Regions from separate parts of the Microbispora sp. NPDC088329 genome, predicted to be linked through region 2. Evidence: riboswitches for the same ligand, from Rfam matches in the RefSeq annotation. Region 2 holds a riboswitch; the other holds the start of a gene.
The links. Region 2 has a riboswitch for cyclic di-AMP ahead of AB0O28_RS28265 (NlpC/P60 family protein). Riboswitches for the same ligand answer to the same signal wherever they lie in the genome.
Positions count from the first base shown of each region.

Region 1: it holds a riboswitch for cyclic di-AMP, as region 2 does, so the genes downstream of both, AB0O28_RS36550 (GH25 family lysozyme) here and AB0O28_RS28265 (NlpC/P60 family protein) in region 2, are expected to answer to the same signal.

Region 1 covers NZ_JBFBIP010000031.1:26,908-30,552, reverse strand. Annotated here, with positions in the region: gene AB0O28_RS36560 (oxygenase MpaB family protein) at 1-921, opposite strand, end outside; gene uppS (polyprenyl diphosphate synthase) at 918-1,622, opposite strand; cyclic di-AMP (ydaO/yuaA leader) riboswitch at 1,997-2,138, shown strand; gene AB0O28_RS36550 (GH25 family lysozyme) at 2,150-2,872, shown strand; gene secD (protein translocase subunit SecD) at 2,930-3,645, opposite strand, start outside.
Region 2 covers NZ_JBFBIP010000018.1:3,060-6,704, reverse strand. Annotated here, with positions in the region: gene AB0O28_RS28275 (helix-turn-helix domain-containing protein) at 1-206, shown strand, start outside; gene AB0O28_RS28270 (LuxR C-terminal-related transcriptional regulator) at 280-528, shown strand; gene AB0O28_RS28265 (NlpC/P60 family protein) at 609-1,568, opposite strand; cyclic di-AMP (ydaO/yuaA leader) riboswitch at 1,721-1,890, opposite strand; gene AB0O28_RS28260 (amino-acid N-acetyltransferase) at 2,265-2,816, shown strand; gene AB0O28_RS28255 (RDD family protein) at 2,955-3,645, shown strand, end outside.

The DNA.
Region 1 (3,645 bases), on a different contig from region 2:
CGCTTTCGCCACGCCACGGCGTAGCCCTTCCAACGTGGGTAGCCCTGTGAGCGCGTCGCCGCCCCGCTGAGGCGCGTAGGCCGGATCAAGCATCGTCATGACCGTGTCGAGCCGTGTCCACGACTCCGGCAGCAGCCGCGTCGCGAGATGCGTGGACAGGTAGGCGGCGTGCATCAGCGTGCGTGTGCCCGGCACCTCGGCGAGCCCCAGTCGCGCGCGGAGCGACTCGGGCAGCGACGCCACGACGACGGCGCTGGCCGTGGGCCCGGCGAGCGCCCTGCCCGCCGCCCACACGGCCGGCCGGTCCCGTAGCAGAGGGGGAGCGGGCACCTGCGCGAACAGGCGGTCGAGGATGACGTGGACCGCTTCGGTGTTCTCCAGCCGCTCTTCCACGAAGCGCGCGTAGTAGCGCCAGAACTCCCGCAGGGTGGGCGGCAGCTTGCCCCCGTAGGGGTCCATCAGGGCGAGGAACGCCCGGAACTCGGCGTACAGCCGGTCCAGGGCGGGGCCGTCGAGGGACTCGCCGCTCAGCCGGCACATCGTGACCGTGGACTCGAACAGCGTCGCCACCACCCAGGCGCGCGCCTCGGAGTCGGCGGCGTTGAACGGGCGGCCCTCCGCGTCGACACCGGTGATGCGGGCGTGCAGGCGGTTGAGCCGGGCCGCCTCCCGCTGCCGCACCTGAATGTCGGGGTCGACGATCCGCTGCGTGCTGAGCACGGTGTTGCGCAGCCGCCGCCACGGGTGCGCGACGAAAGTCGAGTTGGTGATCAACGCCGCGCCGATCTGCGGGTGCGCGGCCTCCAGGACGATGGCCCGGGTCGCCACCAGCCCCCAGCGTGCCTGCCGGGTCAACCGGTGGAGCATCGATCCCGGGCCGAGCGGATCGGCGTCGGTTCCGGCTGCTGCTGCGTCGCTCATCGACATCCCTTTCCCATAGGGGCCGGTGCCTGTACGCCGCCGTACCGGCGCTCGCGCCGCCGGTAGGCCTCCAGGCACTCCCAGAAGTGCTCGGCCCGGAAGTCGGGCCACAGCACCCGGGGGAAGACCCATTCGGCGTACGCCACCTGCCACAGCATGAAGTTGGAAATCCGCTGCTCTCCGGAGGTGCGGATGACCAGGTCCACCTCCGGCATGTCGGGGTGGGGCAGGCGACGGGCGAAACTCTCCTCGGTGACCTGCTCGGGCGGCACCCCGTCGCGGATCAGCGACCGGGCGGCCTCGATGATGTCGCGACGACCGCCGTGATCGAACGCGACCGTCAACGTCATCCGCCGGTTGTCGTGGGTCAGCGCCGTCAGGTCGGCGATGTCCCGCGCCAGCGCGGGCGGGATCCGCGGGTCTGTGACCCCGAGGAACCGGCATCGGATCCCGCGTGTGTGCAGTGACAAGGCGTGTTTGCGTATGGCGCGCCGCACCAGGCGCAGCAGGACGTCGACCTCGGGGGCCGGGCGCCGCCAGTTCTCCGTTGAGAAGGCGTACAGGCTCAACCACTCGACGCCGGCCGTGTGCGCTGCCTCGATGACGTCGATCACGGCGGCCTCCGCCGCCCGATGCCCCGCGGTGCGGGGCAGCGACCGCTGCGCGGCCCACCGGCCGTTCCCGTCCATGACACACGCCACGTGATGAGGGATGCCTCTCACACCGCCCGCCTCGAGGAGAAGCACAAGACCACTCCCGTCGTTCGTCGCGATCCCCTCCCCAGGTTCGGGAGGGAGGAGGAGGGTGATCCCTCCGGAGACGGACTCTTTCACGCAGGGCAATTGATTGACTACTTACCGTCGGTAGCCGTGATCCTTACCCCGGACTGACGGGCCCGAGGGTGCGCCGACGCCATCTCGCCGCGGCAACTCGCGCGCAGGTAAAGACGCCTTTTGTCCTGTTTACACCATTCTGGTGCGGTGTGTACCTTTAGGTGCCACGGCAATGGGTACCGGCGGTCTCCGCCTTCTCGTGTCCGTTGCCGTGTCGTTGCCCGGTCCACGCGATCAGGATGATCGCGCGGCCGCCGAATCCGCGTCCTGCGGAGCCGGGGACCCATTTCCTGGGGTGAATCGGGCGCAGCCCCCAGATGCGTCCGTAGGGCACTTCCTGCCCGAACCCGTCAGCTAACCCGGTAGGCGGCATGGAAGCAAGGAGTCAACCCCGTATGCCCACCCATCGGCTCTCCCTCGGCCGCCGGCCCTCCCGCCGGCGCCTGCGCTCCGCCCTCGCGGCGGCGACCCTCGCGGTCTCGGCCGCCTCGGCCACCGTCACGGCGGCCGTCGTCCTGTCCGCCCCGGCCTACGCCAACCCGCACACGTACGGCCAGGACGTCTCCGGCTACGAGGCCGACCACGACTGGGTGAACAGCCGCGCGCAGTTCGGCTTCATCAAGGCCACCGAGGGAACCTCGTGGACCGACTCGTCCTTCCCCCGCCACTGGCGGGAGCTGGAGAAGAAGGGCATCGTCCGCGGTGTCTACCACTACGGCCATCCCTCCAACGACCCCGTCGCCGAGGCCGACCACTTCCTCGAGGTGGTGAACGCGCAGCCGAGCAAGCCCGGTGACATCCTGGTGCTCGACCTGGAGACCACCGACGGCGAGTCGGTCGCACATGTCAACAAGTGGGCCAAGACCTGGCTGGAGTACGTGACGGCCAAGACCGGGACCAGGCCGATGTTCTACAGCGGCTGGAACTTCGCGAACGAGTACGGCGGCGGCCTCGGCCAGTACCCGCTGTGGGTGGCCCACTACAGCAAGGCCCCGGGCGACATCACGCCGCCCGCCGACTGGAAGTCCTGGGCGATCCATCAGTACACCGACTCGCCCATCGACCAGAACGTCTCCGCGCTGACGCCCGCTGAGCTGCGCGCACTCGGCCGGCGCTGATCCGGCGCTGATCCGCTCTCGTGGCCCCGGGCACGTCCCGGGGCCACGACTCGCGGCTCAGACGACCGCGCCCGATCCGTCACGAGTGACGGGCCTGCGGCGCGGGGCGGCGGGAGCGGGCGGCGGCTGCGAGCTGCGCCTCTCCAGCGCGATCGCCACCGGCCCGGCCACGAACGACGACGACAGCGTGCCGACGACGATGCCGATCAGCAGGGCGACGGCGAAGTCGCGCAGCGAGTCGCCGCCGAACACCGCCAGCGCCGCCAGGATGAACAGCGCCCCGAGCCCGGTGTTGACGGTGCGCGGCACGGTCTGCAGGATCGCGGCGTTCACCACCCGGTGGAACGGCTCCCCGCGCCGCACCGGCCACAGCTCGCGCACCCGGTCGAAGAGCACGACCTTGTCGTTGACCGAATAGCCGATGATCGTGAGCATCGCGGCCAGGAAGACGCCGTCGATCGGCTTGCCGAGCCAGGCGAACGCGCCGACGACGACGGCCGCGTCCACGAACAGCGCCGCCACGGCCGCCGTGCCGAACGTCCACCGGAACCGTAGCGCCAGGTAGACGAGCTGCGCCGCGAGCGCGACGGCGAGCGCGATGAGCGCGTTGCGGCGCAGTTCCTCGCCGAGGCTCGGCCCGATGAGCTCGTCGCGCTGCTTGGTGACCTCACCCACGCGCCGGTCCAGCGCCTCCTCCATGCGGACCACGTCGTCGGCGCTGATCTGCCCGGTACGCACCGAGATCGCGTCGTCCGACCGCTGCACGACGGCCG
Region 2 (3,645 bases):
AGACGCTGCGGACGATGGAACGCGACGGCCTCGTCTCCCGAACGGTCACTCCCGCGGTGCCGGTCCGGGTCGACTACCGGCTCACGCCCCTGGGTGAAAGTCTCATGCCGCTGCTGAAAGCGATCAAGAACTGGGCCGAGGTCCACATGGAGGATGTCGAGGCGGCCCGGGAGACGTACGACCGGCGGGCCGACTCCGCACCTTGACGACCTTCGTGGCAGGCGTTTACCGTCCCTGAAGGGTGGGCCGACGAATCATCGTCGTGGGGGAGGGCGGACGATGGGTGTTCCCGAGGTCGTCTACCGAGGTGGCAATCCCGCCTCGGACCTTGACCGTGCCGGTCTCACCGAAGAGGACCTGCTTCTCCTCGCGGAGCTGGCCAAGGGCGTGACAGCCGATCGCGTGGGCCGCAGTCTCGATGTCAGCGGTCGCACCGTGCGGCGCCGGCTGCGGGGCATCTGCGACCGGATCGGCGTCGCGACCGCGATCGAGGCCGTCGCCTGGGCGGCACGCCGTCGTCTCATCTGACCGCGTTCCGCCCCACGCCCTCGGTTCGGGACGACTCAGTCGGCGACCCGGTTCCACCCCACGCCTTCGGTTCGGACGACTCAGTCGGCGACCCGCACCGCTCCCGCGAACGGCCGCCCGGCGATCCTCGCGATGTGGATGACGTCTCCCGTGCGCGGCGCGTGGATCATGTAGCCGCCGCCGATGTAGATGCCCACGTGGTGCAGGTCGGAGTAGAAGAACACCAGGTCGCCGGGGCGAAGCTGGTCACGGGAGATGTGCGTGCCCGCCGTCCACTGGTCGCCGGTGTAGTGCGGCAGGCTGACGCCGACGGCCTGGTAGGCCGCCATGACCAGACCCGAGCAGTCGAAGGAGCCGGGCCCCTCGGCGCCCCACACGTACGGCTTGAGCTGCTGCCTGAGCGCCCAGCGTGCCGCCTGGGCCGCCTTGCCGTCGCCCACGATGGGGAACGACATCCTGCTGCGCGTCTCGCTGCCGACCGTCCGGGAGACCTGCCGGTAGAGGCTGCTCTCGGTCTTCTTGATCAACTTATTGATCTTGTCGCGCCGGGAGTCGAGGCCGGTGAGGAGTTTCTTGACCTCGGCCTGCCGGGCGGAGGCGCTCTGCCTGGCCCGCGCGGCGGCGTCCATGGCCTTGGTGACCTCCGCGACCTCCTGGCTTCCCTGCAGCTCCAGGGCGTACGTCGTGGTGGCCTGGTCCAGGTACTCCCTGGGGTCGCCGTCGCCGCCGATGAGCGCGAGCGCGCCGCTGAGCCCGTTGGTCATGTAGGAGTGCTGTGCGAGAGCGCTCGCCTTCTGCCGGCGGACCTCCAGCTCGGCCTCGCTCTTGGCGAGGTTCTTCTTGGCGAGCTCGGCGGACCGCTCGGCCGCCTTCAGACGCACGCGCTCGCCGTTGTACTGCTCGGTGAGGCTCTCGATCTCGGTGTAGAGGCTCTCGACCTGCTCTGTGAGCTCCTTGAGGCTCGGCTTCGGGTCGGCGGTGGCGCGGACCACCGGGGCGCCGAACGTGATCGCGGTGAGCGCGACGCCGACGAACGCCAACCGGCGGATTGCACCCGGACCGGCCGTGCCGGATCCGGACTGTCGGCCGCGGGCGTGCCTGCCCGCCGACCGTCCTCCACGCATGCGCAACCGAGCTCCTCTCCCACATGCGCCCCGGGGCGGGCCCGCGTCATCGGGACGGGACCGCTCGGCGGGGCGCTACTGAGCGCCTACCGGGTTAGCTGACGGGTTCGGGCCGGAGTAGCCCTACCTTGACGGATTCACCCCTTGACGATCTGAGATCGAACCGATCCTGATCCTGCAGTTGGGTCCCCGGCTCCCCTCCGCACGCGGTGCTTCGAAGACTCGGCGCCCGGCCGCCGTGAGCGTGCACGATGACCGGCATCGTCGCAGGACGATAGTGCACGGCGAGTTCTTGCTCAACCAGAACTCCGAAACCCGTCTACGTTTGACAACCGATTGATCACAACCGGGTCACGAGTTCGGCACTGGTATGTCCGCGTTCACCTGGGTTTGAGCGGATCTGAGTCTTTGTATTGGCTGCTGGGACTCTCGGGAAAAATGGGACGAACCGGAACTGCTGCCGCCGGGCGGGCGGGTCGTTCGCCCGTATCCTGGCGGCTACGCACAGTCAGGCCCTATGTCGAGTGTGGCGTTTGGGCATGACCGTTATCCATGATGCCGCTGGACGCCGACGGTGAGGGATCGCCCGTGGTCCGGCTAGGCTGGCCGCTCATGGAGCAGGTCGCCGCGCAGACGCCCACCGGAGAGGGCGCCACCGCCGTGACGGTGCGCCGGGCCAGGACGCCCGACGTCCGGGCCATCCGGCGCCTTGTCGACGCGTACTCGGGAGTCGGTCCCCGTCTGCTCAAGAAGAGCACGGTGACGCTGTACGAGGACGTCCAGGAGTTCTGGGTGGCCGAGATCGGCGGTCAGGTCGTCGGGTGCGGCGCGCTGCACGTGCTGTGGGAGGACCTGGCCGAGATCAGGACCGTGGCGGTGGATCCCGCGGCGCGCCGCGGGGGAATCGGCCATCAAATCGTCGCGGCGCTCATCGAGACCGCCAGGGACCTCGGTGTGCGGAGGGTCTTCTGCCTCACCTTCGCGGTCGAGTTCTTCGCCCGGCACGGTTTCAGGCCCATTCAGGGCACCCCGGTCTCCCCCGAGGTGTACGCGGAACTGCTCGCGTCGTACGACGAGGGCGTCGCCGAGTTCCTCGACTTGGAGCACGTCAAGCCGAACACTCTGGGGAACACCCGAATGCTGCTGCACCTCGATCGCCATTGATGAAGGCTGGTTTGTGATCTTTGACGCTGATTGTCGACCGCCGCAAAGGTGACTGTTGATACACCTGTCGCTACTTTTGGCAATATCAGCGTGTGCTACAGACGTGCGGCGCATGCGTCTTCGAAACGAGGTGACACGGTGAGCACCGGACAGCCGCCGTACCCCCAGGACGAGTCGGACGGAACGCCACCGCCGTCATCGAGCCCCGGGTACGGCACGGACAGACCAGCCCAGGACTACGACCCCGACGTCACGGTCGTCAGCTATCGCCAGCCCGGGCAGCAGACGGGCCCGCAGCAGCAGCCCGGCTATGACCCCGCCCAGGGCGGTTACGGCCAGCAGCAGGGCTACGGCCAGCAGCAGGGCTACGGCCAGCAGGACTACGGTCAGCAGCCCGGTTACGGCCAGCAGCAGTACGGTCAGCAGGGCTACGGCGCCCAGCAGGGCCAGCAGCAGTACGGCCAGTCGTCCCAGGGTGGCTACGGCCAGCAGCAGGACTACGGTCAGCAGCAGTACGGCCAGCAGGGCTACGGCGCCCAGCAGAGCCAGCAGCAGGGCTACGGCCAGCAGGACTACGGCCAGCAGCCCGGTTACGGCCAGCAGGACTACGGTCAGCAGGGCTACGGCGCCCAGCAGGGCCAGCAGCAGTACGGCCAGTCGTCCCAGGGTGGCTACGGCCAGCAGCAGGACTACGGCCAGCAGGCCCAGCAGCAGTACGGCCAGTCGTCCCAGGGCGGTTACGGCCAGCAGCAGGACTACGGCCAGCAGGCCCAGCAGCAGGACTACAGCCAGCAGCAGTACGGCCAGCAGGGCTACGGCGCCCAGCAGG